Regions from separate parts of the Brevundimonas sp. 2YAF1 genome, predicted to be linked through region 2. Evidence: predicted binding sites of a transcription regulator. Region 2 holds the regulator's gene; each other region holds the start of a gene.

Region 1 (10,071 bases), 100 kb from region 2:
AGGGCCTGCTGACCGGATGGAACGCCTATCCCGAGGCGCGCGCTCGTCTGGGGCAGACCATCGCCGAACAGGGCCTGACCAACGTCGTCATCGCCTCGGGCGGCGGTCACCAGCACTTCATAGGCAACGTCCCGCTGGACCCGACGGCGCCCGATCGGAACCCCGTGGCGGCCGAGTTCCACGGCACCTCCATCACCTCCGCCGGCGACGGCGAGCCGCACCGCGCTGAATCCGCAGGGCTGCTGGCCGGGTCCCCCAACCTAGCCTTCATCAACGCCCAGCGCGGCTATCAGGTCTTCGACGTCACGCCGGACGCCTGGAAGACGACCGTCAAGGTCATCGACCGCGTGCAGACGCGAGGCGGCGCCCTGAGCACCGTCGCCGAGTTCCATGTCCGCCCCGACGCCCCTGGCGCGATGAGAGCCTGACGCCCGACCAAGCGGCCGAAGAAGCCGCATCGACCTCCTCCCCAAAACCGGATCATCGAGAGTCCACTGCAATGAACACGACCCCCGTTTGCGGGCGCCGTTCGCGCGCGCATCTGAAAATCACCGCCTCCACGTCCACCCTGGCGCTGTTCGCCGCCATCCTCGGCGCGTCGGGCGCCCATGCTCAAGCCGCCGCCGACGGACCGATCAGCACCACGGAGGTCGATGCCATCGAGGTCGTCGGCTTCCGTCAGTCGCTGAACCAGAGCAGCGCCGACAAGCGGCGCGCCGATCAGGTCGTCGATGTCATCACCGCCGAAGAGTTCGGCAAGTTCCCGGATCAGAACATCGCGGAGGCCATCCAGCGCATCCCCGGCATCTCGATGGAGCGGACCGACGGCGAGGGCGATCGGATCACCATCCGCGGGCTTGAGCCCGATCTGACGCGCGTGGAGATCAACGGCCGCTCCACCCTGGTGATGGGCAATGTCGAGTCTCCCGTCATGGGCTCGTCCCTGGCGATCTTTGGTTCCGACCAGTTCTCCAAGATCGAGGTGGTGAAGACCGCCCAGGCCAAGGACAACGAAGGCGGCGTGGGCGGCATCGTGCGGCTGATCACCGCCAAACCGTTCGACATCGACGGCTTCGCCGCGCGCTTCTCGGCGCAGGGGCGCTACAACGCCTACAGCGGCGAGACCGATCCGGTCATCAGCATCATGGCGTCCAACCGCTTCCTGAACGACACGCTCGGCCTGCTGGTGGCGGCCTCCTATGACGACCGCACCCGCCGCAGCGACCAGACCCGCAGCATCGATGGCTGGCTGCCGGCTCCGACCAGCCAGACCGGCCGTCCTGCGGCCCTGTCGCTCCGCGGCCAGACCTACGCCACCCAATTCGACCAGCAATTCCGCTTCGGCAGCCTGCCGCGCACCAACCTCGACCTGACGGCGCAGTATCGCCCCATCACCGCGTTCGAACTCTACCTGAACGCCAACTACGCCCATGAACAGCGACAGGAGAGCATCAGCCGGGTCGCGATCAACACCGCGCGCAATCGCCCCTTCATCGAAGGGCATGCGAACGAGGCCGGCACGATCGACTACGTCCTGGTCGACCAGGGCCAGTTCACCTTCCAGAACCGAGGCCTCAATCGCGAGACCGACTCCTATGGTCTGACGATCAAGCCGAAGTGGGAAAACGACAACTGGATCGTTTCGGGGCGCCTCGACTACAGCCTCGGCCAGCAGATCGGCTATGACCGCCGCATCCGCAGCCGCATGAATCGTAACATCGGTTACGATCTGCGCTCCGATCCGAAGTCGCCTGTCCTGATCGTTCCGGGTCTGGACCTGACCAATCTGTCGGCCTTCAAGATCGACAAAAACCTGAACGAATACGGCAAGGCGCGCTCTTCGGAGTTCGCCTATCAGGGCGACGTCACGCGCAAGCTAAACGGCTTCTTCACCGAAGTGCGGGCCGGCTTCAAAATCAGGGACAACCGCGTCAGCGCGGCTCAGGGGCCGGCCGAGGGGCCGACGAACTTCACCTTCGCCGACGCCGTCAGCCCGTTCCCGCTGAACGACTTCTTCAAGGGACACGGCAGCGCAGACTTCCTGCGCATCTGGCCCTACGTCGATGCCCAGTCGTTCGTGGACAAGTACGGCCCCAACGAAGCCGACGCCAGGGCCGCCATCGACCCGGCGCTGGCCTATGAAGTGCGCTACGACGTGATCGCGGCCTACGCCCAGACCTCGTTCGAAGGCCAGATGCCGTGGGCCGACGTGCGGGGCAACGCCGGCGTCCGGGTGGTGCAAACGGATCATTCGGGCAGCGGCTGGGAGAATTTCCTCATCAACGGCAAGAAGAGCGTTCGCGCCGTCGAAAGCTCAAACTCCTTCAGCAATGTCCTGCCGAACATCAATGTGGCCTTCGAGCCGACGGCGGTGGACGGCCTGATCGTGCGTCTGGGCGCCGGGCGGGTGATGACCCATCCGCGCTTCACGCAGATCAACCCCACGGCGACGATTTCGGAAGATGACCTGACCCTGGTGCGGGGCAACCCGGACCTGAAACCGTTTGAAGCCAACTACTATGACGCCGGCTTGGAGTATTACTTCGGCAACGGAAACCTGGTCTCGGTGGCGTTCTTCCACAAGGACATCGACAACTTCGTCGAGCCCGTCAGCTACGTCGAGGCCTACCTCTTCCCCGGCGCGACCACGCCGGAAGACGTGCGGACCACCACCTATAGCAACGGCGGCGAGGGCAAGGTCAGCGGCGTCGAGTTCAGCCTGCAGATGCCGTTCACCTTCCTGCCCGCGCCGCTCGACGGCTTCGGCGGCATCTTCAACTACACCCGGCTGGACTCCTCGCGCGCGCTGGCGACAGGCCAGGACGTCGAGATCCCCGGCAACTCGCCGCATACGGCGAACGCCACGCTCTATTACGAGAAGGGCGGCTTCTCGGCGCGGGTGGCCTACAACTACCGCGACACCTTCCTAAAGGAGCAGTTCGGCCCCGCCAACAACCCGGTCTATGTCGAAGGCCAGGGGCGGATCGACCTGTCGGCGGGCTACCGGCTCGAGAACGGCCTGAGCCTGACCGCCACAGTCGCCATCTCACCAAAGAGAACCGCTACGAATACTCGGGCCAGCCGGACCGGGTCATGCTGTACCAACTCGAGGACCGGACGATCACCGTCGGCCTCGGCTACACCTTCTGATGCGGTGAACGCGGCGGCGGCGGGCCCGGCCGCCGCCGCCCTTCCCCCATATTCACGCCACCGGGCCGCCTGACATCCAGGACCATGACATGCTGATCACCGACCGCCGACAACTGCTTCACGGCGCCTCCCTTCTGGCCGGAGCCTCCCTGCTGCCCATCGATCGCGCCTTCGCCGCGCCGCTACGGTTCGGGACCTCGCCCTTCACCCTGGGCGTCGCCTCGGGCGATCCGGACCCGACCAGCGTCGTCCTGTGGACTCGCTTGGCCCCCGATCCGATGGCCATCGACTTCGGCATGCCCCAGGTCCCGGCGACGGTGCGCTGGGAAATGGCCGAGGATGAGGAGTTCCGTCGCATGGTGCAGACGGGCGTGTCGGAGGCTCACCCTGACGCTGCGCATTCGGTGCATGTCGTGGTCGAGGGCCTGGAGCCCGATCGACCCTACTTCTACCGGTTCCATGCGGGGGACGCCTCCAGCCCGGTCGGTCGCACCCGCACCACACCGGCGCGCGACGCCCAGCCCCAGGCCCTGCGCTACATCTTCGCCGCCTGTCAGCGCTACGAGAACGGCTACTACGCCGCCTGGCGCCATGCGGCGGCCGACAACCCCGACCTGATCCTCTTCCTGGGGGACTACATCTATGAGGCCGGGCCCCGCGAGGGACTGCCGCGTCGCCACCCCGACGAGGCGGCCGCCGACCTCGCCTCGTATCGGCGCCGCTACGGCCTCTACAAGATGGACGCCGATCTGCAGGCGGCCCATGCCGCCGCGCCCTGGATGGTGATCTGGGACGACCACGAGGTGGTCAACAACTACAAGGCCGAGCGCTCGCCTTCGATGGAGGATCGCGAGGCGTTCAGGCTCCGACGCGCGGCCGCCTTCCGGGTCTGGTACGAGCATATGCCGGTGCGCATGACGCCGAGCGGCGCCGACATGAAGATCTATCGCGCCCTCGACTGGGGCCGGCTGGCCCGGTTCCACATGCTCGACGCCCGCCAGTACGCCACCTGGACCGACTGGCCCCGGAAGGAAGGCGAGCAAGCCCATATTCTGGACAGCGAGCTGAGACGCGATCACCGCCGCAGTCTTCTCGGCGCTGAACAGGAAGCGTGGCTCCAACAAAGCCTTACGCAAAGCCCCGCGACGTGGAACGTCCTGGCCCAGCAGTTCGCCATGGCCGAGTTACGGCGGCCCGATGAGCAGACGGGCGTCATGGGCTATGGCAATGACGGTTGGGACGGCTTCCCCGCCACGCGCCAGCGCGTCGTCGAAATGCTGAGCCAGGCATCCAATCCCATGGTCGTCGGCGGCGACATGCACAGCTTCGCGGCGTCAAACTTGCGGCAGACGCCCGACGGCCCCGTCGTCGCTCCCGCCTTTGTCGCCGGCGCCATCAGTTCGCCCAGCGCCGGCGGCTATCCCAAGATGCAGCGCCTGATGGCCGACAATCCGGACTTCTACTACGCCGACAATCGCGTGAACGGCTACAGCCGCGCCGACGTGACCTCAGAGGAAACGATCATCACCATGCGCGGTGTCGATGACGTCAGCCGCGCTGCGTCCGGCGCCCACGACCTCGCCCGCTTTGTTCTGGAGGATGGAAAGCCCGGCGCGACGATGGCGTGACCCTTGCGGCCACGCCCCCCCCGACCAGCGGTCACCATCGACTTTTGCAGAACGAAGACATACCGCCCTCAGGTCATGGATTCCGAGAAATCGGGAACCGGTAGCTCTCAAAAATCCAATCACTTAGAGTCCAGGGATCTAGGAGCGCTCACATCATGGATCCGATATAGATGACGGCCCGCCCGATCGGACCTTCGGCGACGCCTTGGGTGGACCGGGCGGGCTGAAGCCCTGGGATCAAAAGGCCTTGGGATCAGAAGCGGACGCGCACGCCGCCGAACACGCCCTGACCGGCAGTTCCGTAGTTCTGGACCGTTTGATAGGTCTCGTCGAAAGCGTTCTCGATCCGACCGTACAGTTCCAGATTATCGTTGATGGGATAGGAGGCCCGGACGTCCACCAAGGTGTAGGCGTCCAGAACCGAGGTGTTGGCTTCATTGCTGAACGCCTCGCCGACATAGCGGACCGATACGCCCGTTTTCAGGCCGAACGGCCAGGCATAGTCCGCCGCCAGATTGCCCATGTGCTCGGGCCGGCGCGTCAACTGCTTGCCGTCGTTGACGCCCGAGGCGTTCTGGGCGTCGGTCCAGGTGTAGTTGCCGCTGAGGTTCAGACGCTTGGTCACGTCGATGCGGCCGACCAGTTCTACGCCCTGCGCCTTGGTTTTCTGGACGTTCTTGTAGTAGCCCCAGCGGCCCACGCCGTTGACGGTGCACAGCGGATCGGTCGTGCCGAAGTCGCAGCCGTTGTAACGGATCTCGTTGTCGGCCTGACGGTTAAAATAGGTCGCCGAAACCACGGCGCGGTTGAACAGGCGCTGCTCGACGCCGACTTCCCAGCTGTTGAACTCTTCCGGTTGAAGCGTCAGATTGCCGTACTCGCTGTAGAGTTCATACAGGCCCGGCGCCCGGAAGCCCTGGCCCCAGCTGGCGCGGATGACGGTGTCGCCTTCGTTCAGCGCCCAGGCCGCCGCGACCTGACCCAGCACCTGATCGCCGTACTGCTGATGGTCGTCGTAGCGCAGACCCCCGGTCAGGGTCAGACCGTTCAGCCCCCGTCCCATCAAGGTCCACTGCGCCTGACCATAGACGCTGTCGATGCCGGCCTCGCCCTTGCCGAAGGCGGGGTTCAGATCCCAGGCCGACGGCGAGCGGGTCTTCATCTCGGCGCGCTCGCTCTCGATGCCAAAGGTCGTGTTCAGCGTCTCGGTGACGGCGAACGTGCCCTGATATTCCCAGCGGCGGTTCTGGCCCTTGGCGTCGAAGGTCAGCGGCTGGACCAGGGTGTCGGGGTTGTAGTTCTGACGGTCGGTGTCGGTCCAGGCGTAGCCGATCCGGTTGCGCAAGCGCCCGGCCAGCAGGTCGAAGTTCAGACCGGCGTAGGCGACCAGTTCGCGGGTGTTGCCATAGTCGCGGCTGTCGCCGTTCCAGGCGTCGAAATCGGCCCGTCCGTCCGACCAGACCGAGCGCAGGTCCAGCGACACCGCGTCCGTCAGCTTGAGGTTCAGACGCCCCGACAGGCCCGTGTTGGCGTAGCCGTCGTCCTCGGTCCCGGTCGCATAGGCCGAGAAGCCGTCGGTCGAATAGCGGCTGGCCGCCAGACGCCAGCTGAGGCGATCACCAGCCCCGCCGATCCCGCCCCGGAAATAGGTCGTGCCGCGCGCGCCAGCTTCGGCGTCGAGCGAGCCTTGCAGGGCTTCGGTCGGCTCGGCGGTGACGATGTTGACCACGCCGCCGATGGCCTGGCTGCCCCACAGGGTCGACTGGGCGCCGCGCAGGACTTCGATCCGGGTCGTGTCGCCGACCAGCAGATTGCCGAAGTTATAGCCGCCCTGGGTCGAGGACGGGTCGTTCAGCTTGACCCCATCGATCAGGACGACGGTGTGATGGCCCTCGGCACCGCGGATGTTCAGGCTGCTGGCGGCGCCGATCCCGCCGTTGCGCGTGTAGCTGACACCCGGCGTCTGGGCCAGAAGCTCGGCCACGGCGGGGTTCTGGCGCGCCTCAATGGCGGCTTGGGTCAGGACGGTAACCGAGGCGCCGACGCGCTGGGCCGGCTGGGCCGAGCGGTTGGCGGTGACGATGACGTCGGCGACCTGACTGGCGGCGGCGCGACCGGCCACGTCAGGGGCGGCAGCCTTCTGATCGACCTCATCGGCGACGGCGGGGAATGCGGCCAGCAGGCTGGCGGCGGCGAGAGAGGCGTAGGCGATCCGGTTCATCCGGGGCTCCATTGACGACGCCGCCCCACGCCTCTCCCAAGCGTCGATCGGACGCGCGGAAGGGGCCGCGGACGCGGCAGGTTTCCACTTGTCGTCACACGAGTCACCTCGACCGCTCGGCACATCCCGACCGCGCGGAGAACGACGGCGACAGGCAGGTCTCCTGGCTCACGGATCAAGGCCGGTGCACGTCGCCTTCCCAGAGGTCTTTCGGGCTTGAGGCCGTCCAGATCGCCAGTGGCTAATGACGCGCGGGCTAGCCGCTTACAGTTGCGGGAACAGCCGGAGCATCAAACTCCGTTCCCTTTTGATCCCCTTGCGGGGAACCTGACGCGACCGTGGCAGTAGGGCCGCGCGCCGGTCAGGTCAACTGGAGAGCCCCCTGCCGCGCTCAAGACTGGAAGGTCCGCATGATCCGCCGCGCCTGTTCCGCTACGCTCGCGGCGTGACGTTCGACAGCGTCTTCCCGCACGCCGCTGTGGACGCCGCCGATATTGTAGTGACCGATCACTTCCAGCCCGGTCACGGCGGCGAAATGGTCGTCGAAATGCTTGCGCATGGCGTCCCAGGCGCCCGAGCGTTCGACCCAGTGCTGCGGGGCGCCTGAACTGGAGAAGCTGGCCAGCTTTCGTCCGCCCAGCAGCGGTCGGTTTCCGTCGCGTCCGAAAGACGAATAGCCGAACCCCATGCCGAACACCCTTTCGACATAGCCCTTGAGCATCGCCGGCGGCGCGTTGAACCAAAGCGGATAGAAGAAGACGAACACATCCGCGTCGCCGATGGCCGAACGCTCGCTGACCACGTCGGCGCGCGGCGCGAATCCGTCGTGATCCGGCATCTCGCCGGGATGCAGCAAGGGATCGAAATCCATCCTGTAGAGATCGCGAAGATCGACTTCGGCACCCTCCTCCCGGGCGGCCGCGCCATAGGCTTCGGCCATGGCCATGGTGAAGCTGTGAACGCGGGGATGGACGACAATCAGCACCTGTTTCATCGCAACCTCTTCAGAGCGAGGATCAGCGTCCGGCTGTGGTCGGCCGCCGCCGCACGTCTTCAGCACTGCCAACAAACGCGCGAGCCGTTTCGTTGCGCGCCGCGTCGCCGGGCGACAGTGCGATTTGTTTTCGGCCGCGCTTGACACCAGAAGGGCTTGTGGCGGCATATAGAACAAATGAAGAACATCAGTTCACGCGATGGTCGTCTGATCGCTCTCAAGGGGCGGTTGCAGACGCTCGACAAATTCTCCGGCCGTAGGCCACGCATGCCCCTCGGCGCTTCTGAGGCATTTCCTGTCGAAGTTGCGCCTCAAGCCTTGCACGACCTTTATGCCGCTACGCCGGCTGACGCCGTGGCGGTCAATGCTTTCGGACTGGGGCTGGCGCTGAAGGCGGCGGCGGGGCGGCCGATCGTCTGGGGGCTGCACGAGATGATGGGACAGGAATCCGGGCGACCGCACGGGCCGGGACTGCACGAGATGGGATTGTCGCCAGGCGATCTTCTGCTGGTGCGGGCGCGCGACGTCCAGACCCTGTTGGCCGTGGGCGAAGAGGCCCTGCGCAGTCCCGCCGTCGGAGCCGTGCTGCTGAGCGCATGGGGCGAGGCCAAGGCCTTCAGCCTGACGGCTAGTCGACGGTTGGCGCTGGCGGCGGAAACCGGCGGCGCGACCCTGTTCCTGGCGCGGGCGGGGGCCGCCCCCTGCCCCAGTGCGGCTGAGACCCGCTGGTCGATCACATCTTGCGCCTCGGAACCTCTGGAAGGCGGGGCGCCGGGCCGACCGTCTTTTTCCGCGACCCTGCTGCGGCGGCGCGGCGGCGGGGCGACCGGAACCTGGATCATGGAGTGGGATCGTGAGCAGCGATCATTCCGCCCGCCGACGCCGCTATCTGGCGGTCTGGTTCCCCTGGCTGCCCAGCGACCGGCTGTGGCGTCAGGAAAGGGGTCAGAAGCAGGACGCCGTCACGCCGCCTGAGGACGCGCCGCCTGTCGTTCTGGTCGAGAAGATCAAGGGCGCGCTGCGCCTGGCGGCCGTCGATCCGGCGGCGGCGCGGGCGGGACTGACGCCCGGCCTGACCCTGGCCGACGCGCGGGCGCGGACGCCAACCTTACGCACCGTCGCCCACCGGCCCGACGTCGACGCCGCCTTGCTGGCGCGCGTGCTTGAGGATTTCGGCCGCTTCACCCCGATGATCGCTCTGGACCCGCCCCATGGCCTGATGCTGGACGTGACCGGCTGCGCCCACCTGTTCGGCGGCGAGGCGGGACTGATGAGGACGGCGCAGGCCCGGGCGAACCGCATCGGCCTGCAGGTCCGCAGCGCCCTGTCTGGAACGCCCCAGAACGCGCGAGCGCTGGCGCGTTTCGGCCCTGGTGGGATCTTCGCGGAAGGCGAGGATCGCGCCGCCGCGCGCCGTCTGCCGGTCGCCGCCCTGGAACTGTCTGACAAAGAGGAACAGGCCCTGCGTCGCGCCGGGCTGAAACGTCTGGCCGATCTGGACGACCGGCCCTGCGCGCCCCTGGCCGCCCGCTTCGGCGCCGACTTTCCCGCCCGGCTGGCGCGCATTCTGGGCGACGAGGACGTGCGCATCACCCCGCATCGCCCGCCCGCCCCCGTGGTCGTCGACCGCGTCTTCTTCGAGCCGGTCTCGGCCCCCGAGGACATCGAGCGCGTCCTGTCCGACCTGCTGGTCGAGACCATGGACCGGCTGGATCTGGCCGGTCAGGGCGGGCGCGCCTTCGAGGCCGGCTTCTATCGCGTGGACGGCGAAGTGCGCCGCATCGTCGTCCGCACCGGCCGCCCGACGCGCGACGCGCCCGCGACCTTGCGGCTGTTTCGCGAGCGGATGGCGGCCCTGTCCAACCCGCTGGACCCCGGCTTCGGCTTCGACCAGATGCGGATGTCGGTCCCCTGGACCCAGACCCTGACGCCGACCCAGCAGGGGCTGGAACGCGAGACGCCCGGCGAGGAGGCCTTCAGCCGCCTGATCGACCGGCTGACGGCCCGTCTGGGACCGGAGGCGGTGCTGCGTTTCGAGCCCTTCGCCTCGCATATCCCTGAGCGCGCGGCGCGGCTGG
Region 2 (10,071 bases):
AATGTCGCCCTGGCCACCAGCGGCACGGTCTCGACCGAACTGGCGCTGGCCGGCGCTCCCATGGTCATCGCCTATCGGATCGACGGTCTCAGCTACGCCCTGATGAAGCATCTGGTGACGGCCAAGCACATCACCCTGTTCAACATCGCCGCCGACGAGCGCATCGCGCCCGAGTTCATCCAGAACGACGCCACGCCCGAGAACCTCGCCGGCGCCGTCGGCCGCCTGCTGGCGGACCCGCAGGCCTCAGCCGATCAGGCCACCCGCCAGACCGGGGCGCTGGACCTGATGGGGCGGGGCGGACCCGATCCGTCCGAACTGGCGGCGGACGCCGTGTTAAGAATCATCGCAGCGCGCGGCGGCTGACCGCGCCAAATCAGGCGGTCACTTGCTCATCCACGGGCGCGATGCGCCTGACTTGATGCGGGCGGCCTGTTCGCGCTGGAAGCGGCCGCCGCGGGGCGGTTTGGGGCGGGCGTCGAGCGCCGCCTGCTTCAGCCGAAGCGCGCGCTGGACTGGCGTTTCGCCCGGAATGTCATCCATGGCGCTGGCGGGGACGGGTTCGTCGTCGTTATGGTCGCTCATGTCGCCAGTCTAGCATGTCGGCGCGGCTGGAGCGCGGCGCCTGTTGAGTGGAGCGTCGCCGAACAAAAAACGCCGAGGCTCTCGCCCCGGCGTTTTCGGTTTCAGCTTTTGGCCGTCGATCAGCCGCGCTGTTCGATCGGCACGTAGTCGCGTTGCGTCGGGCCCGTGTAGAGCTGACGCGGACGACCGATCTTCTGCGACGGATCGGCCATCATTTCCTGCCACTGCGAGATCCAGCCCACAGTGCGGGCCAGAGCGAACAGGACCGTGAACATGGTGGTCGGGAAGCCCATCGCTGACAGGGTAATACCCGAATAGAAGTCGACGTTCGGGAACAGCTTGCGCGAGGTGAAGTATTCGTCCGACAGGGCGACGCGTTCCAGTTCCTTGGCGACCTGGAACAGCGGATCGTTTTCACGGCCCGTGGCGGCCAGCACTTCATAGGCCGACTGCTGCATGACCTTGGCGCGCGGATCGTAGTTCTTGTACACGCGGTGGCCGAAGCCCATCAGCTTGTACTTCTTGTCCTTAACGCCCTGGATGAACTCAGGAATGCGGTCCGGCGTGCCGATCTCCTTGAGCATGTTCAGCGCTTCTTCGTTGGCGCCGCCGTGCGACGGGCCCCACAGACAAGCGATGCCGGCGGCGATACAGGCGAACGGATTGGCGCCCGACGACCCGGCCAGACGGACGGTCGAGGTCGAGGCGTTCTGCTCGTGGTCGGCGTGCAGGGTAAAGATGCGGTCCATGGCGCGGACCAAGGCCGGATCGACCACATAGTCCTCGGCCGGGACGGCGAAACACATGCGCAGGAAGTTCTCGGCGTACGACAGGTCGTTGCGCGGCGAGATGAAGGGCTGTCCGACGTGGTATTTGTAGGCGCGGGCGGCGATCGTTGGCATCTTGGCGATCAGGCGGATGGCCGAGATGTCGCGCTGCACCGGATCATGGATGTCCAGGCTGTCGTGATAGAAGGCCGACAGGGCGCCGACGGTGCCGACCATGATCGACATGGGGTGAGCGTCGCGGCGGAAGCCTTCGAAGAAGCGGTCGAACTGAGCGTGCAGCATGGTGTGCCGCGTGATGTTCTCTTCGAACTTCTCGAACTGGGCGGCGGTCGGCAGTTCGCCGTGTAGCAGCAGGTGGCAGACCTCGAGGAAGTTCGACTTCGACGCCAGTTGGTCGATCGGATAGCCGCGGTGCAGCAGGACGCCTTCGTCGCCGTCGATGAAGGTCAGGGCGCTTTCGCACGCCGCCGTCGAGGTGAAGCCCGGATCGAAGGTGAAGGCGCCGGTGGAGGCGTACAGCTTGCGGATGTCGATGACGTCCGGTCCGGTGGAGCCCGCGAGGACGGGAAGTTCGACGTTCTTGTCGCCGTAGGTGAAGGTCGCCGTGCCGGCGGGTTTCGCTTGTTCAGTCATCTAGGCCCCTTTTGTTTTCCTTCGACCAGGCGCGGGGAGGCGTCGGCCTGCGTGGTTATGGGTGTTCACTTAGTCTGTTGCAGCGCATCATCCAAGCGCCCGAGACCTTCGTCGCGTCCAAGCGCCGCAAGAATTCGCGCGATATCCGGGGATACCGCGCCGCCGGTGAGAGCGCCGCGCATCGAAGGTCCTATTTTTCCGAAGCCTACGCCTTCTTCTTCTGCAAAAGCCTTAAGCTCGGCCTCTAGGGCGAAGACGTCCCAGCTCTGGAAAAGACGGAGGCGTTCACGGAGTCGTGAAATCCGTTCGCCGCCTTCTCCGGTCAACAGGCCGCAGGTCTTCTCGTCCAGGGCGAGCGGGCGCGTCTTCAATACGAACTCGGTCTGGGAGGCCAACTCGACGATGGTCTTGGCGCGGTCCTTGACGAAGGGCATGGCGCGCAACAGGCGAGCCTCGTCGTCGGGCTGCAGCGCGCGGCCCTTGGCCAGATGGGCGTCCAGCGTCAGCTTGGCCAAGCGGTCGTCGTCGGCCAGCCTGAGCCAGTGGGCGTTGACGTGGGCCAGCTTGTCGAAGTCGAGGCGGGCGGGCGCCTTGCCGACGCCGGACAGGTCGAACCATTCCAGGGCCTGTTCGTCGCTGAACAGTTCATGGTCGCCATGCGCCCAGCCCAGACGCGCCAGATAGTTGCGCATGGCCTCGGGCAGGTAGCCCATATCGGCATACTCATGCACGGCCTGGGCGCCGTGGCGCTTGCTGAGTTTGGCGCCGTCGGGGCCGTGGATCAGCGGGATGTGGGCGAAGGTCGGCCGGGTCCAGCCGAGCGCGTCATAGATCAGGCTCTGGCGGGCGGCGTTGTTCAGGTGGTCGTCGCCGCGAATGACGTGGGTCACGCCCATGTCGTGGTCGTCCACCACTACGGCGAGGTTGTAGGTGGGCGCGCCGTCGGAACGCAGAATGACCAGATCGTCCAGCGACGCCGAATCCCAGCGCACCGCGCCCTGCACCGCGTCCTCGACCAGAACGGCCTGATCCAACGGGCGGCGGAAGCGGATGGTGTGCGGCTTGGCCAGGTCGTCGACGCTAGGCTCACGGTCGCGCCAGGGCGAGACGAAGTCCTTGCCCGAGGCCTTGGCCTGATCGCGCAGGGTGCCGGTTTCCTCGGCGGTCAGGTAGTCGCGGTAGGCGTGGCCCGAGGCCAGCAGTTGCTCGGCGACTTCGCGGTGGCGGTCGGCGCGGGCGAACTGGAAGACGGGCTCTTCGTCGCCGAACAGCTCCAGCCAGGACAGGCCGTCGAAGATGGCCTTTACGGCGTCGTCGGTCGAACGTTCGCGGTCCGTGTCCTCGACGCGGATCAGGAATTTCCCGCCGCGGCTCTTGGCGTACAGCCAGTTGAATAACGCGGTTCTCGCCCCGCCGATATGCAGGTAGCCTGTCGGCGAGGGGGCGAAGCGGGTGACGACTGTCGAGGAGGGGGAGGTCATAAACAAGGGGTCCGTTGCGGAGGCCCTTATACGCCCGCGCGCGCCAAAGCGAAGCCTTGCCGTAAGTGTTCTTGACGGGGTGCGCGCCGAGGTCGCGGACCAGACCGATCGGTGGCGGTTGTGGGCGCCGGTCTTCTTCGGCGGTGGCTGCGCGATCTATTTTGCCCTGAAGGTCGAGCCGGCGAGTTGGCCGCTGATGGTCGCGGCGGTGCTGGCCGGCGGGGCCTGGCTGGCGGCGCGGCGGTTGGGGCTGGCGCGACGCTGGACCTTGATCCTGTTGATGATGGCCTGTCTGTGCAGCGGGGCGGCGGTGGCCAAGCTGCGGACCGAGGCGGTCAGCGGGCCGATTGCCCCGGCCTTGGCCGAACCGACCATGGTCGAGGCCTGGGTCATGGATGTCGACAGTCCCGGCGAGCGCGGCGCGCGAATCGTCGTGGCGCCGGTGCGGATCAGAGGACTGGCGCCCGAGGCGACGCCGGTGCGGTTGCGGGCCACGGTGCGGGGCGAGCCGCCGGCGCCGGGGACGGCGGTGCGGCTCTATGGCATTCTGAATCCGCCGCCGTCGCCGGCCAGTCCGGGGGCCTATGATTTTGGCCGCAACGCCTATTTTCAGGGTATGGGCGGGACGCTGTTCGCCTTGGGCCAGACGCGGCCGACTGTCCTGCCCGAGCCGCCGTGGCGGGTGCGGATGGCGATGAAGATCAATGCGGCGCGATACGCCTTGGCGCAGCGGATCGTGGCGCGGCTGGGCGAGCGGACCGGCGGGATCGCCGCCGCCATGACCACGGGGCACGAGACCTGGATCGGGCGCGAGGATCTGGACGCCATGCGCGATTCCGGGCTGGCCCACATCCTGTCGATTTCGGGCCTGCACATGGCTATCGTCGGCGGCTTCGTCTTCTTCGGCGTTCGCTTGGGCGTGGCGGCCTGGCCGTGGCTGGCGCTGCGGGTGTCGGGCAAGAAGGTGGCGGCGGTCGCGGGGCTGATCGCGGTCGGGACCTATCTGGTGGTGTCGGGCGCACCGCCGCCGGCCGAGCGGTCGGCGATCACGGCCTCCATCGCCTTTGTCGCCATCCTGCTGGACCGACAGGCGGTGACCATGCACGCCCTCGCGGTTGCGGCCTTCGCCGTCCTGTTGCTGCAGCCCGAGGCCATCGTTACGCCGGGGTTTCAGATGTCGTTCGCGGCGACGGCGGCTCTGGTGGCGCTGGTCGAGGTCTGGCCGCGCCGGATCAAGGAAATTTCGGCGCCCTGGCCCATCGTCGCAGCCCAACGACTGGGGAACTGGCTGCTGGTCGCCTGCACCGCCAGTCTGGTGGCGGGCATGGCGACGGGTCCGTTCGCGATGCAGCATTTCAACCGCACGGCCATCTACGGCCTGGTCGCCAACCTGGCCACGTCGCCGATCGCGGACTTCATCCTGATGCCGGCGCTGGCGCTGGGCGCGGCGCTGGAGCCTTTGGGCTTGGGCGCGCCCTTCCTGTGGCTGGCGGGCAAGGGCGTCGATCTGATGCTGGCTATCGGCCACTGGACAGCGGAGCTACCGGGGGCGGTGCAGACCGTGGCGAGCGCCCCGGCAGCGGCTTTGCCGGTCGCCTTTTTCGGCATCCTGTTCATCTGCCTGTGGCGAGGGCGGTTGCGCTGGCTGGGCCTGCCGCTGGCGGCGGCGGTGCTGATCTGGCCGCGCCCGACCGCGCCCGACCTGTGGATCGGCGACGGCGGGACCAATGCCGCGTTTCATCAGGGCGACGCGGCGGTCGTCGTGCGCCCCGGCGTACGTCAGTTCGCGGCGGACCTATGGTCGCGGCGGCGCGGCCTGACCCTGACCCCGCGCTCGGACGAGGGCTGGACCTGCAAGCGGTCGCTCTGCACGCCGGAATCGGCCGAGGCCGGGCCGGTCGCCCTGTGGTGGGGTAAGAAGCCGCCATCGGCGGAACAACTGGATGCCCTGTGCCGTTCGGCGTCGGTCGTCAGCAGCCGCGCCGAGCTGGCCTCGCTGCCGGCCTCATGCGCCGGGCGGTTGGTGCTGGACGGGGTCGACTATGCACGCGGCGGCTCAGTCGAGTTGTGGCGCGTCGGCAAGGGCTGGAAAGCGGTTTGGGCGGCCGACGTGCGCGGGCAGCGGCCCTGGACCCGTCAGGCCGACCCCGATTTCAGTGATAACGGCGGATAAGGCCGACCAGCTTGCCCTGAACCGCAACCTGATCCGAGCCATAGATCTTGGTCTCGTAGTTGCGGTTGGCGGGCTCCAGCGCGATCGAAGCGCCCTTCTTGCGAAGGCGTTTCAGCGTCGCCTGCTCGCCTTCGACCAGGGCCACCACGATCTCGCCGGACGAGGCGTCCGCAGTCGACTTGATGATGACCATGTCGCCGTTGAGGATGCCCGCCTCGATCATCGAGTCGCCCTCGATCTCGAGCAGATAGTGTTCGCCCGCGCCCAGCATGGCTTCCGGCACCGGATAGCGGGCGGTTTCATGCTCGATGGCGTCGATGGGCGTGCCCGCCGCGATCTTGCCCATCAGCGAAAGTTCGCGGGTGTCGTTAGCCGGCTCGGCGCTCTTCGGACGACCGCCTCCCTCAATGACGCCGGGCTTGAAGCCCGCATGGCCGCGCGGCGCGCCCGCCGTGGCCTGTTCCGGCAGCTTGACGACTTCCAGCGCGCGGGCGCGGTGCGCCAGGCGGCGGATGAAGCCGCGCTCTTCCAGCGCCGTGATCAGCCGGTGGATGCCGGATTTGGACGCCAGATCAAGCGCCTCCTTCATCTCGTCGAAGGAGGGCGAGACGCCCGTCTCCTTGATGCGCTCATGGATGAACATCAGGAGTTCGTGCTGCTTCTTGGTGAGCATCGGTATCGGGCTTCCAGAACAAGGCGTGAACCGTTGTCGATGTTCTGTAAGTGTTCTTGCCTAATGTCAACTTAACGCCAGCAGGGCCTTGGTGGCGGCTTCGACGTCGGCCTGACGCATCAGGCTTTCGCCGACCAGAATGGCCTGGGCGTGAGCGTCGGCGACGCGGACGACGTCGTCGGGGGTGAAAATGCCGCTTTCGGCCACCAGCAAGGCTTTGACGGGGCTGAGCATAGACAGGAGCTCGGTCGTGGCCAGATTGACCTCGAATGTGCGCAGGGAGCGGTTGTTGACCCCGACCAGGGCGTCGTCCCGATCGCTTACAAGCGCGCAGGCGCGGGCCATTTCGGCCTCGTCGTGGGTCTCGATCAGGGCGTCCATGCCAAAACGCTCGGCCTCGGCCAGCAGCTCGGCGGCCAGGGCGTCGTCGATCATGGCCAGGATGATCAGGATGCAGTCGGCGCCCAGGGCGCGGCTTTCGGCCACCTGCCAGGGATCGACCAGGAATTCCTTGCGCATGCAGGGCAGGGCGACCGCGTCGCGGGCGGCGGCCAGGAAGGCGTCGTCGCCCTGGAAGCTGGGGCCGTCGGTCAGGACCGACAGGCAGGCGGCGCCGCCGCGCTCATAGGCCTTGGCCAGCGCCGGCGGGTCGAAGTCGGCGCGGATCAGCCCCTTGGACGGGCTGGCCTTCTTGATCTCGGCGATCAGGGCGGGACGGCCGGTGTCCTGGGTGACGCGTTCCAGCGCGGCGCGGAAGCCGCGCGGAGGCGAGACCTGGGCGGCGCGGGCCTCGATGGCGTCCTGAGAGGTCGCGGCCTTGCGGGCGGCCACGTCGTCGCGCTTGTAAGCGGCGATCTTCGCCAAAACGTCGGTCATGCCGCCTCTTTTTTAGGATTGGGGTCAGGTTCGATAGGGGTGTTGGTGACGCGCATCAGGGTTTCGAGCGCGACGGCCGCGCGACCGTCGTCGATGACGGCTGCGGCCAGTTCAGCGCCTTCGCGCAGGTCCGCGGCCCGGTCGGCCACGACCAGAGCGGCCGCTGCATTCAGCACCACGATGTCGCGATAGGGGCCGCGTTCACCGGCGAGCAGGGCCTTCAGCGCCGCCGCATTGTGCTGAGCGTCGCCGCCGCGCAGGTCGTCCAGCGTGGCCAGCGGCAATCCGGCGTCGGCGGGGGTGACGGTGAAGCGACGGACGGCGCCGTCCTTCCACTCGGCCACCTCGGTCGGGCCGGTCGTGGTCAGTTCGTCCAGGCCCTGGCCGTGGACGGTCCAGGCGCGACGGGCGCCGAGGCGTCCCAAGACTTCGACCAGAGGTTCGAGCAGGGCGGGATCATAGACGCCCATGACCTGACGCGTCGCATGTGCTGGATTACAAAGCGGTCCCAGCAGGTTGAAAACCGTACGGAAACCGATCTCGGCCCGCACCGGACCGACGTGGCGCATGGCCCCGTGATAGGTGGGGGCAAACAGGAAGGCGATGCCGGCCTGATCCAGGGCGCGGGCCTGTTGCGCCGGCGTGGCGTCCAGATTGACGCCCAGCGCGGCCAACACGTCGGACGAGCCGGACTTGGAACTGATGGCGCGGTTGCCGTGCTTGGCGACCTTCAACCCGGCACCCGCCAGAACGAAGGCGGCGGCCGTCGAGACGTTATAGGTGTGCTGGCCGTCGCCGCCGGTGCCGCAGGTGTCGATCACCTCGTCGAAGGAGTGATCCAGCGACAGGGCGGCGTCGCGCATGGCGGTGGCGAAGGCGACGATTTCGTCCACCGTCTCGCCGCGGATGCGCAGGGCCGTGACGGCGGCGGCGACCTGAGACGGGGTCGGCTCGCCGCGCAGGCAGGCGGAGAAAAAGGCGTGGGCTTCTTCCGGCGTCAGGACGCGTCCGTCGACCAGCTTGGCCAGCAGGGGCTTGAAACCGTCCATGGCGATCAGACCGCCGCCAGACGTTTGACGCCCGCCAGATCGAGGAAGTTGGCGATCATGTCGTGGCCGTGCTCGGTGGCGATGGATTCTGGGTGGAACTGGACGCCGTGGATCGGCCGGGTGCGGTGGGCCAGACCCATGATCTCGCCGTCGGCGGTCCAGGCGGTGACTTCCAGTTCGTCCGGCAGGGTTTCGCGACGCACGGCCAGCGAGTGATAGCGGGTGGCGGTGAAGGGCGAGGGCAGGCCGGCGAAGACGCTGCGGCCCTCATGCAGGATGGGCGAGGTCTTGCCGTGCATCAGGGTCTTGGCGCGGACGACCTCGCCGCCAAAGGCCTGACCGATGGCCTGATGGCCCAGGCAGACGCCGAAGATGGGCATGTCCAGCGGTGCGGTCGTGATCAGGGGCAGGCAGATGCCGGCCTGATCCGGGGCGCAGGGGCCGGGCGACAGCAGCACGGCTTCGGGCTTCAACGCCCAGGCTTCTTGCACCGTCAGGTCGTCATTACGGACGACATGCGTCTGGGCGCCCAACTCCGCGAGGTAGTGGACGAGGTTGTAGGTAAAGCTGTCGTAGTTATCGACGACGAGGATCATGGCGGGGTTCTTAGGACGGGAGGGAGGGCACGCCAAGCGGAGGCGAAACGAAAGCGGACGTTAAGCTGTCCGCGCGATACAAGAGCATCGCCATCGGAAGAAATCCGTCTTGACCGCCATGAACGCCATCCGCGACGCCCGGGCTATGCTGAACGAGCCGCCCACCCCGCAGCCGAAACCGCTGCGCCTGCTGGCGGCGGCGGCCTTCGCCGCGACGGCGGCGGTGCTTCTGGCGGGGAGCATGGTGGTGGGCCCCGGCGTGTCGTTCGACCAGGGTTCCACGGTTTCCAATCCTTAGACTGAGCCGTTGCCTTGGCCGCGCGTGGTCGCGGTGAACCGCCACGAGTCCTCGGCCGCCTTCATCGGAGCGCGGGCCTTGGCCAGGGTTTCGGCGTATTCGGCGGCGGGGTCGCTGTCCGCCACGACGCCGGCGCCGGCCTGAACGAAAATCTTGTCTTTAGCGAACATGGCGGTGCGCAGGACGATGCAGATGTCCGCCTCGCCATTGGCCGAGATATAGCCCACGCCGCCGCCGTAGCCGACGCCGCGCTTCTCGGTCTCCAACTCGTCGATGATCTCCATGGCCCGGACCTTGGGCGCGCCGGATAGCGTGCCGGCGGGAAGCGCCGCCAGAAGCGTGTCCACGGCGTCCAGCTTGGGATCGGCGGCGCCGTGCACATTCGAGACGATGTGCATGACCTGGCTGTAGCGTTCGACGACGAAGCTTTCCGTCACCTCGACCGAGCCGGGCGATGAGACCCGACCGACGTCGTTGCGGCCCAGGTCGAGCAGCATCAGGTGTTCGGCGCGTTCCTTGGGATCGGCCAGAAGCTCGGCTTCCAGGGCCTTGTCCGCCTCGGGCGTGGCGCCGCGCGGGCGGGTGCCGGCCAGGGGGCGGATGGTGACGCGGCCGTCCTTCAACCGGACCAGGATTTCCGGACTGGACCCGGCCAGCTGGAAATCGACGTAGTCTAGGAAGAACAGATAGGGCGATGGATTGCCGCGACGCAGCGACCGATAAAAGGCGAACGGGTCCTGGCTCCACGGCGCCGAGAAGCGGTGGGCCAACACGACCTGGAAGATGTCGCCAGCGGTGATGTAGTCCTTGGCCTTGGCGACCATGGCGTCGAAACCGGCGGCGTCGACGGGCGTGTGGAAATCGGGCGCGGGCAGAGGCTCGGCCTCGCGCTGGATCGGCAGCGGGCTGCGCAGGCGCT
Region 3 (10,071 bases), 250 kb from region 2:
GGCCGAGCGCGACGTGAAGGCCGATCTGGCCGTCCTGCCGATCCGCTTCACCGCCTCTGGCGAGGTCCTGTCCGAGGTTCAGGCCCGCATCGACGGCGATCTGGTCATCGTGCGCCAGTTCCTCAAGGCTCAGGGCTATCCCGACACCGCGGTTGACCTGGGTCAGTTGGGCGTCGTCGACACCCGCTCGCGCGAATACGCCAGCCAGACCGGCGGGCCGCGCTTCATCCTGACCCAGACGGTGAATGTGCGCACCAACGACGTCGATCGGGTCCAGACCACCACCCGCAACCTGAACGACCTGGTCCGTCAGGGCGTGGTGCTGCAGGACTTCCAGGGACCGTCCTACATCTTCACCAAGCTCAACGACGTCCGCCCCGCCATGATCGCCGAGGCCACCGCCGCCGCCCGCACCGGCGCCGTCCAGTTCGCCAAGGACTCCGGCGCCCCGCTGGGGCCGATCAAGTCAGCGGGTCAGGGCTCATTCGAAATCCTGCCCCGCGACGGGACTGGCGACGAAGCCACGTCCCTGAACAAGAAGGTCCGCGTCGTCACCACCATCAGCTACCGGCTGAAGTAGGCCTCCAAACCGCGCTCATCCGGCGAAGGCGGGGATGAGCGGTGGGATATGACTGCTCACTTCCCTTCCAGATAGGCCGCCAGCACGACGGCGTCGTTGTGGGCCTCGTCCTTCGCGCCATAGATCAGCGTCGTTTTCCCCGCGCGGATCGCCTGGGTCAATTGCGCCACGATCTCGGTGTTGGCGTCCAGTTCGGCCCGGTAGCGACGCTGGAACTCGTCCCATCGCGCGGGATCATGGCCGAACCACTGGCGCAGGCCGGTGCTGGGCGCGATCTCCTTGAGCCACAGATCGATCGCCGCCTTGTCCTTGCTCACGCCGCGCGGCCACAGCCGGTCGACCAGAACGCGCTGACCGTCATCAGAGGCGGCGGGTTCATAGGCGCGCTTTAGGGCCACCTTGACCGGTCCCCGTCCCATCATCGGCCCTGAGGCTCGGGCGTCGGCGCCGAAACGGTCGGCGGCTCGGCAGGGCGGGGCACGTCGGGCAAGACCGGCCGGTCAGGCAATCTCGGCGCCTCCGGCAGCTTGGGCCTCGGAACATTGATGTTCAGATTGACGTCCGGCGCCTCGGGCGCGGCGGGACGTCCGCCCGAATAGAGGAACCAGCCGATCACCGCGACCGCGACGATCAGCCCGCCAACGATGAGGGCCAGCAAGCCGCCGCCGCCCTTTCGTTCAGGGGTCGTGGTGTTGATCGTCGTCTGATGCACGACGCGATCAGGCGGCGGGATATTGGGATCCGTCATTCCAGCGCTCCTTTATTGACCGCCCGGCGCGGCCGGCGCCGACACCTCTGGCAGCTTCACATCGACGTCGACCTTCTTGGTCTCCGGCACGCCGCCCCTGCCAAACAGGAACCAGGCCAAGACCGCCACCACGACCACCAGGCCGCCAACGATAAAAGCCAGTCCGGCGTTGCCGCCTCCGCTTGAGCTCTCAGCCATTCGTTTCCCTTCCATCGCTTCCCCTGAGGTCGAGAGAACGGGGGTCAGGCTTGGCGGTTCCCGCCGGCCATTTTTCGCAAGGGCCTGACTTTGGTCTCTGTGCTGCTTATGTTCTCCTCCGAATCCGCCTTGCGTGAGCCGCTTATCCTGTGACCGACCTGCCCGCCCCCCGCATTTCCGACCTCGCGCGCGCCCAGTCGCCCGACGGCGCCGCCGGCGTTCGCGACTACCTGTCCGGCCTGAACCCCGAACAGAGGCTGGCGGTCGAGACGACCGAGGGGCCGGTTCTGGTCCTGGCCGGCGCCGGCACCGGCAAGACCCGCGTCCTGACCACCCGTCTGGCCCACATCCTGGCCACCGGCCGGGCCAAGCCGTGGGAACTGCTGGTCGTCACCTTCACCAACAAGGCCGCGCGCGAGATGCGCGAGCGGATCACCCACCTGATCGGCCCCTCGGCCGAGGGCCTGCGCTGGCTCGGCACCTTCCACTCGGTCGCGGCCCAGATCCTGCGACGCCATTCGGAACTGGTCGGACTGAAATCCAGCTTCACCATCCTGGACACCGACGATCAGGAACGGCTGCTGAAACAGCTGCTCGAAGCCGCCAATATTGACACCAAGAAGCACACGCCCAAGTCGCTGGCCCACCTGATCGACCACTGGAAGAACCGCGGCTGGACGCCCGAGAAGCTGCCGCCGGGCGAGGACTTCGCCAACGGCAAGGGCCACGCCCTCTACGCCGCCTATCAGAAGCGGCTGGCCACGCTGAACGCCTGCGACTTCGGCGACCTGCTGCTGCACAACCTGACCATCCTGTCGAAACACGCTGATCTGGCTGAGGAATATCGCCGCCGGTTCCGCTACATCCTGGTGGACGAGTATCAGGACACCAACGTCGCCCAGTATCTGTGGCTGCGGCTGCTGACCGCCTCGACCGGCAATGTCTGCTGCGTCGGCGACGACGATCAGTCGATCTACGGCTGGCGCGGGGCCGAGGTGGACAACATCCTGCGCTTCGAACGCGACTTCCCCGGCGCCAAGATCGTCAAGCTGGAGCGCAACTACCGCTCAACCAAGCACATCCTCGGCGCCGCCTCGGCCCTGATCGCGACCAATCAGGACCGTCTGGGCAAGACCCTGTGGACCGAGGACGACAGCGGCGACAAGGTCCGCGTGCGCGGCGTCTGGGACGGCGAGGCCGAGGCCCGCCTGATCGCCGACGAGATCGAGACCGCCCGCAAGACCGGTCTGAAGTACAAGGACATGGCCGTCCTGGTGCGCGCCTCCTTCCAGATGCGGGCGTTCGAAGAACGCTTCGTCATGCTGGCCGTCCCCTATCAGGTCATCGGCGGCCCCCGCTTCTTCGAGCGCGCCGAAATCCGCGACGCCCACGCCTACCTCCGCCTGATCCAGTCCGAGGACGACGATCTGGCCTTCGAGCGCATCGTCAATGTGCCCAAGCGCGGCATCGGCGAGACCAGCGTCCAGAAAATCCTGCATATCGCGCGAGAGAACGGCGTCTCGGCCATGCAGGCCGTCCGCCACCTGATCACCACGGACGAGCTTCAGGCCCGCACCCGCACGCCCCTGGCCAACTTCGTGCGCGACCTCGACCGCTGGCGCGACCTGGCGACCATGGGCACGCCCCACTGGCAGGTGACCGAGACCCTGCTGGACGAGAGCGGCTACACCGACATGCAGAAGGCCGACCGCACCAGCGGCCAGACGCGCCTGGACAACCTCAAGGAACTGACCCAGGCCATGCAGGCGTTCGAGACGCTGCAGGCCTATCTGGAGCACGTCTCCCTGGTCATGGACCTGGACCGGGCCGCGCCCGAGTCCGAGACGGGCGCGGTCCAGATCATGACCCTGCACGGCGCCAAGGGGCTGGAGTTCCCGCTGGTCTTCCTGCCCGGCTGGGAGGAAGGCGTCTTTCCCTCGCAGCGCAGCATCGACGAGAAGGGCGTTAAGGGCCTCGAGGAGGAACGCCGCCTCGCCTACGTCGGCGTCACCCGCGCCAAGCAGGACGCGCGCATCAGCTTCGCCGCCAACCGTCTGGTCTATGGCCGCTGGACCTCGCAACTGCCCAGCCGCTTCGTCGACGAACTGCCCCTTGCCCACGTCGAGCCGCAGTCCGACACCGGCTACTACGGCGCCTCAACCGGCATGAAAGAGGCCAAGAGCCGCTGGGACGAGGCCCCCTCCTTCGGCAGCGGCTATTCCAGCCCCGGCTGGAAACGCGCCCAGAGCTTCACCTCGGGCCAACCGGCGCGTTCCGCCTCAACGCCCGCTCGCAAGGCCGTCATCGAGGGCGAAGGCCGCCTGATCGCCACCGCCGTCCCCAAGGCCGGTTCCAGTTGGTCGCGCGGCGACCGCGTCTTCCACCAGAAATTCGGCTACGGCGCCGTCCGCGCGGTCGAGGGCAACAAGCTGGTCGTCGCCTTCGAAAAGGCCGGCGAGAAGAAGGTCATCGACAGCTTCGTGGAGAAGGCGTGAATCGCCGCACAGGCTTCTCCACAACAACCTGCCGCCCCGGCGTCGCGCTTGCGTCGAACCGGCGCGGGGCCTACCAGATCGAACCCCGAATCGCCCCAGACTGCGTAGATGGCTGACCTTTTCTCCACGCTCGACGACCCTGAACCCACCCAACCGAGCGTTCCGGAAAAAGCGCCCGCACCCGCACTAGCGCCTGTCCCGGCGCCCATCCCGGCTCCGGCCCCCGTCGCGCACGAGCCCAAGGTCGAACTGACGTCGCACGCCAGTGCGGCGACGGCGGCCGCCACCGGCTATTCGGCCTCCTCGATCGAAGTGCTGGAGGGGCTGGAGCCCGTCCGCAAGCGCCCCGGCATGTATATCGGCGGCACCGACGAGCGCGCCCTGCACCACCTGTTCGCCGAAGTCCTCGACAACGCGATGGACGAGGCCGTGGCCCGCCACGCCAAGCTGATCACCGTCGATCTGGACGCCGACGGCTTCCTGTCGGTTCGCGACGACGGGCGCGGCATCCCGGTCGACCCCCACCCCAAACACCCGGGCAAGTCGGCGCTGGAAGTCGTCATGACCGTGCTGCACTCGGGCGGCAAGTTCTCGGGCAAGGCCTATGAGACCTCGGGCGGCCTGCACGGCGTCGGCGTCTCGGTGGTCAACGCCCTGTCGGACCATCTGAACGTCACGGTCTGGCGCGACGGCTTCGAGTGGCGGCAGTCCTTCAGCCGCGGCCTTGTGCAAGGCCCCATCCAGCAGATCGGCCCCTCGAAGAAGAAGGGCACCCTGATCCGCTTCCATCCGGACGAGCAAATCTTCGGCGTCGGCGCGGCCTTTAAACCCGCCCGTCTCTACCGCATGGCCCGCGCCAAGGCCTATCTGTTCCGCGGCGTCGAGATCAGATGGACCTGCGCCCCGGAACGCATCACCGACGCCACCCCGGCCGAGGCGACCCTGCACTTCCCCGGCGGTCTGGCCGACGCCCTGGCCGAGCGCGTGGGCGAGTTGGAAACCGTCACCCCCGTCTTCGCCGGCCGCGCGGAGAAAAAGGGCGAGGCAGGCGCGCTGGAATGGGCCGTCACCTGGTCGCCCATCGGCTTCGGCGACGTCGACAGCTTCATCGGCTCCTACTGCAACACCGTCTCGACCCCCGACGGCGGCACGCATGAGGCGGGCTTCCGCTCCGCCCTGGTCAAGGGCCTGAAATCCTATGGCGAACTGATCAACGAGAAGCGCGCCGCCCAGATCACGGCCGAGGACGTCATCGCCAACGCCGGCGCCCTGATCTCGGTCTTCATCCGCAACCCGGAATTCCAGGGCCAGACCAAGGACCGCCTGTCGTCGCCCGAGGGCCAGCGGCTGACCGAACAGCTTCTGCGCGACCCGTTCGACCACTGGCTGACCGAAAGTCCGAAACAGGCCAACGCCCTGCTCGGCTTCGTCATCGACCGCGCCGAGGACCGCCTGCGCCGCCGCAAGGACAAGGAAGTCCAGCGCGCCGCCGCCACCCGCAAGCTGCGTCTGCCGGGCAAGCTGTCCGACTGTTCGCGGCAATCGGCCCAGGGCACCGAACTCTTCATCGTCGAGGGCGACTCGGCTGGCGGCTCGGCCAAGCAGGCGCGCGACCGCACCACCCAGGCTATCCTGCCCCTGCGCGGCAAGATCCTGAACGTCGCCTCGGCCACCGCAGACAAGCTGCGCGCCAACGTCGAACTGTCCGACCTGGCCCTGGCCCTCGGCGTCCAGCCGGGCGCCCGGTTCAACATCGAAGACCTCCGCTACGAGCGTATCGTCATCATGACCGACGCCGACGTGGACGGGGCGCACATCGCGGCGCTGCTGATCACCTTCTTCTATCGCTCCATGCCCGAGACCATCCGCCAGGGCCGCCTCTTCATGGCCCTGCCGCCGCTCTATCGCATCAGCGCCGGCCCCTTGAGCGAATACGCCCGCGACGAGGCCCACCGCGACGAGCTGATGGCCACGGTCTTCAAGGGCAAGAAGGTCGAGATCGGGCGCTTCAAGGGCCTGGGCGAGATGATGGCCTCCCAGCTGAAGGAGACCACCATGGATCCGAAGAAGCGGACCCTGGCCCGCGTCTCCCTGCCCGACAGCGAAGAAGAAATCGAAGATCTGGTCGAACGCCTGATGGGCCGCAAGGCCGAGGCCCGCTACCAGTTCATCCAGGACAACGCCCGCTTCGCCGTCGCGGATCTGGACGTCTAATCGAGGCGATCCTCCCCCGTTTACGGGGGAGGGGGACCGCCGCAGGCGGTGGAGGGGGCGGAAGCAAACGCTGCCCTCGTCCCTTCGAACCACCCGAAACTCACTTCAAAATCGAGCGCCCCTCGCTCGCCCTCTCCACCATGCTCCGCATGGTCCCCCTCCCCCGCTTCGCAGGGGAGGATCGAGTTCACCCCTTCAGCAACCGATCCCGCGCGGCGTTGACGCGCGCGGCCAGCCCTTCGGTGCCGCCCTGATCAGGATGTGCCCGCGCCATAAGACGACGCCAGGCGGACTGGATGGCTTCAGGCGTGGCGTCTGCCGGGACGCCCAGGATAGCCCGCGCTTCAGCCTCAGACAGACGCTCAGTCCGCGGGGCGCGCGGCGGCACGATGCGAATGCGCGACTGAACCGCCAGCCACAGGCCTGCCCCCGCCAGCCCCACCGCCGCCAGCCAGACCCCGCGGGAGGCGGCCAGAACCGCTCCCGCGAACAGGGCCGTGCTGAGGATGGTCGCGGAAATGCGCCAGTGGCCGCGCCGCGCGCGCTCGGTCTGGCGGCCCAACCGGACCAGCGCCCAGACCGCCACGGCGGCGAGCGCCAGCCAGATCAGGCCCATGGGACGATCAGGCCGCCGCGTCCAGCGGAGACAACGAGCCCCCTTTGGCGTCGTCCAGACCCAGGGCCTGCATCAGATTGCGCAACTCCTGACGCGCCGCGACGTGGGCCAGGGACACCGATACCGGGCGGATGTCGTTCGACAAGTCGGCGACCGTCAGGCCGAAGGGGAACAACTCGCGATAGATGACCCGGTCGCGCAGGCCCGGCCCGACGCGGAAGCCGACGCGCTTGGCCAGCTTCATCATCCGCTCTTCCAGACGGCGACGGTTGCGGGCCTCGGCCACGGCCAGGCGGTTGGTGACGACGATCCAGTCGATCGTCACCTGACGGCCCTCGGTGATGGCGCGGTGCTTGCGCGCCTCCCAGACGCTCTCGGAATAGATGGAGGGCTTTTTCAGATCCAGCGTCACCGGATCGACCTCGCCCAGCAGGTCGAAGTCGACGAAACTGTCGTTCATCGGCGTGACGATCTGGTCGGCGCGGGCATGGGCGGCGCGCGACAGGGCGGTGTCGCCGCCGGGCGTGTCGATCAGGATGATGTCGGCGGACCCTTGCGCCTCCGCGTAGGCAGCCTCGAACCGGGCCAACTGCTCGGCTTCGTCGGCCTTGGCCAGCGCCTTGCCGTCGCCCATGTCGGGCACGATCGGCATGGGCAGGGGCTGCGCATTGGCCGCCGTCCACGCCCCACGGTTCGAGAAGAACTTCTCCATCGACCGCTGGCGCAGGTCCAGATCGATGATGGCGACCTTCTTGCCCGCGTGCAGCAGGCCGGTGACGATGTGAATGGCCAGGGTGGACTTGCCCGCCCCGCCCTTTTCATTGCCGATGACGATGACCTGAGGCTGCGCCATTTTGGATTCCGTTGCTTCGACAGACGCGACTCAATCGTTCGCAGCCCGCCCCTAGACCCCTAGATCGGGCCAAGGGCGTCAGTCGTCAACGAAACCTTAAGCTGCGCCTGTGGACGATGCGCCAGCTGCGGCCCGAACGCACCATGGATCGGCCGCTGCGGCCTTGGCGCAAAGGGCCTTGGCCTGAGCCGATCCGGCGCGAACCTTCAGCCGGATCAGACGCCGACCGTTGACCTCGACCGGCTCGAAGACGGGGTTCAGACCGCTGGTCCCCTGCCCCAACCGCTCCCACGCCGCCTGGGCCGAGGCCTGACTGGCATAGGCGCCCAGTTGGATCAGGGCGCTGGACGAGGACGCGGCGACCACGGCGGGCCGTGACGGCTTGGCAGCCGATTGCTGCGCCGCCTGCACGGCGGGCGGCGCCTCAGGATCAAGAAACACCGGCGGCATGGCCGGCAGGACAGCCGCAGCCTTGCTCGTCAGCCCGTCGCGGGCGTCCCACAACTGATGCGGCGTCAGAAGCTCGACCTTGAGCGGACGCAGGCCCGCCTCCCGAGCGTTGCGCGGCCCGGCGGGCTCACGCGCGGGTTCAGCGCTGCGGCTCGACAGCGGAATGGCCGCAATCTGATCCGCCACGCTTTCGAAACGATGAGGATCAGCCTCAGTCATGCCGCAGCCGGCCAGCAGCGCCGCGAGGGCGCCGACCGAACCAAGCCGCAGAATGACAGAAGCGTTCATAGCGCCACAGTGGACGCCGCTCTTTGAGACAGGGTTGAGGAACAGGCTTAACGCCCGTTCACTCTTTAATCAGCCGATGGCCCCGACGCAGCCTTCCGCCTCGCCCGGCGCCACGTCGGCGTCGGTCAGGGCCAGGGTCCAGCCGTGGTGGGTGTTCAGGCCCCAACGGCGCGAGCCGGAACCGTCGCCGGCGTCGCCGCCGACCGTCACCACCACGCGGCGGCCCGTCGGCAGGGCCGGCGGATCAATCTTGCCCACGGCCAGCGAGGTCGGGGTTTCGCCGCCGTAGCCGTCGAAGACGCTCAGCATCGACCATTCGCGACGCAGACCCATCCACCAGGCGTCCTCGGTGTTGATCGACAGGACCGCCACGCCATGACCTTCGGCGGCATGCGCCAGCGCGGCCTGCGGATCGCGGACCAGCTTGATGTCGGCGGCGGCGCCGAAGCGCAGGCGGGCGCCGTCCACGGCCTTGGCCGGGTCGATGGGGGCCCAGACGTGGACCTGCAGCCGGCCCTGACGCGCCAGACCCCAGCCCACGATCTCGCGCCACAGGTGCTCGACCGCCTCCCGGTTTTCGGGTTCGCACTGCTTCAGGACGCGGGCCTGAACGGCCTGTTCGCGGTCGGGGCGCAGCTTGGTGTGGGGGCCGGTCGGCGCGTCCTTGGCCTTGCCGACCTGGGCGGCGATGGCGAGGCGGCGCTCGAACAGGTTCAGGATCTGGTCGTCCAGGCTGTCGATCTCGGCGCGCAGGGCGGCCAGCGCCTTCTGCTCGGGCGACAGTTCGGCTTGGTCAGCGGGCCAGACTTGCTGGAGATTGGAATTGGGCATGGGATTGGGCTTTCAGCATTCGAATTTCGATGGGGGATGCGTGTGATCGCGTCGCCGCCCTGGGTCAGAGCGGTCGCCGGTGAGACAGTCAGAGCTTGAAAAAACTCGACGCCTCAGCCGGCGTATCGAAAGCCGTAATAGCCGTAGCCAAAATAGAAGCCGGCCACCGCGCGCGTGGTGGTTTCAAGGGTCATTTGTGCGCGCAGCGAGGACATGGGTCCGGTCCGATTTCAGGATCAGGGTCGATCCGATCCCCTCTTAAGCGCGCAAAGTCCGTGCGCGGTCAAGCCCCGGGAGCACTGAGCAGGACAAATCGCGTCCGATTGTCGCTGAAATCCTGCAGATCATTGCGCAGAACCGTCAGTCCGTAAACCTCGGCGGCACGTGCAGGGGCCACGGCGGCGCGGGTCAGGTCGCCGGCTTCGGCCACGGCGGCGGCGGCCCCGCCGGTGTCGAACACCTCGACCGGCGCGATCTTCAACTCATCCAGAGCCTTGGAACATTGCTGCAAGGCGACGGGATGGCTCTCGGCCGTCCTGATGTCCGACAGCCGCGCCTCGGGCAGCCCCATCAAAGCCAGGCGGATCGGCCGCCAAGCTTCGCTGACCACGACCAGACCGGCCTCGCGCACCAGGCTGGCGGCGGGCTCGACCGTGCCGATCGTCGAATTCTCGACCGGGATCAGCGCGAACTGGCAGTCCCCGGACAGCAGGGCCTGGATGGCCCCGTTAAAGGTCTCGAACCCGACCGCCTCGTCCCACGGGCGCAGGTCGAGGCAGGCTTCATGGCTGAAAGCGC

The links. Region 2 encodes LexA, which represses DNA repair genes until DNA is damaged. Its sites were predicted from a motif close to ATGTTCNCNANNTGTTCT; they were not measured.
Region 1: the regulator LexA is predicted to act here: its motif matches at 8,164-8,181, upstream of AB4Y68_RS01490 (ImuA family protein).
Region 3: the regulator LexA is predicted to act here: its motif matches at 1,624-1,641, upstream of AB4Y68_RS00780 (ATP-dependent helicase).

The regions. Positions count from the first base shown of each region.
Region 1 is NZ_JBFRFI010000001.1:312,395-322,465, reverse strand. Features, by position in the region: gene AB4Y68_RS01515 (alkaline phosphatase D family protein) at 1-428, shown strand, start outside; gene AB4Y68_RS01510 (TonB-dependent receptor) at 500-3,223, shown strand; gene AB4Y68_RS01505 (alkaline phosphatase D family protein) at 3,240-4,778, shown strand; gene AB4Y68_RS01500 (TonB-dependent receptor plug domain-containing protein) at 5,032-6,999, opposite strand; cobalamin riboswitch at 7,136-7,345, opposite strand; gene AB4Y68_RS01495 (NAD(P)H-dependent oxidoreductase) at 7,391-7,993, opposite strand; gene AB4Y68_RS01490 (ImuA family protein) at 8,312-8,968, shown strand; gene AB4Y68_RS01485 (Y-family DNA polymerase) at 8,883-10,071, shown strand, end outside.
Region 2 is NZ_JBFRFI010000001.1:413,504-423,574, reverse strand. Features, by position in the region: gene lpxB (lipid-A-disaccharide synthase) at 1-366, shown strand, start outside; gene AB4Y68_RS01920 (hypothetical protein) at 385-543, opposite strand; gene gltA (citrate synthase) at 705-2,006, opposite strand; gene gltX (glutamate--tRNA ligase) at 2,072-3,487, opposite strand; gene AB4Y68_RS01905 (ComEC/Rec2 family competence protein) at 3,567-5,660, shown strand; gene lexA (transcriptional repressor LexA) at 5,641-6,333, opposite strand; gene trpC (indole-3-glycerol phosphate synthase TrpC) at 6,400-7,209, opposite strand; gene trpD (anthranilate phosphoribosyltransferase) at 7,206-8,258, opposite strand; gene AB4Y68_RS01885 (anthranilate synthase component II) at 8,264-8,854, opposite strand; gene AB4Y68_RS01880 (hypothetical protein) at 8,973-9,152, shown strand; gene trpE (anthranilate synthase component I) at 9,149-10,071, opposite strand, start outside.
Region 3 is NZ_JBFRFI010000001.1:163,380-173,450, reverse strand. Features, by position in the region: gene AB4Y68_RS00800 (SIMPL domain-containing protein) at 1-580, shown strand, start outside; gene AB4Y68_RS00795 (DUF488 domain-containing protein) at 637-978, opposite strand; gene AB4Y68_RS00790 (hypothetical protein) at 999-1,328, opposite strand; gene AB4Y68_RS00785 (hypothetical protein) at 1,341-1,526, opposite strand; gene AB4Y68_RS00780 (ATP-dependent helicase) at 1,676-4,021, shown strand; gene AB4Y68_RS00775 (DNA topoisomerase IV subunit B) at 4,130-6,235, shown strand; gene AB4Y68_RS00770 (molecular chaperone DnaJ) at 6,423-6,851, opposite strand; gene AB4Y68_RS00765 (division plane positioning ATPase MipZ) at 6,859-7,704, opposite strand; gene AB4Y68_RS00760 (SPOR domain-containing protein) at 7,801-8,442, opposite strand; gene AB4Y68_RS00755 (chorismate mutase) at 8,512-9,273, opposite strand; gene AB4Y68_RS00750 (prephenate dehydratase domain-containing protein) at 9,557-10,071, opposite strand, start outside.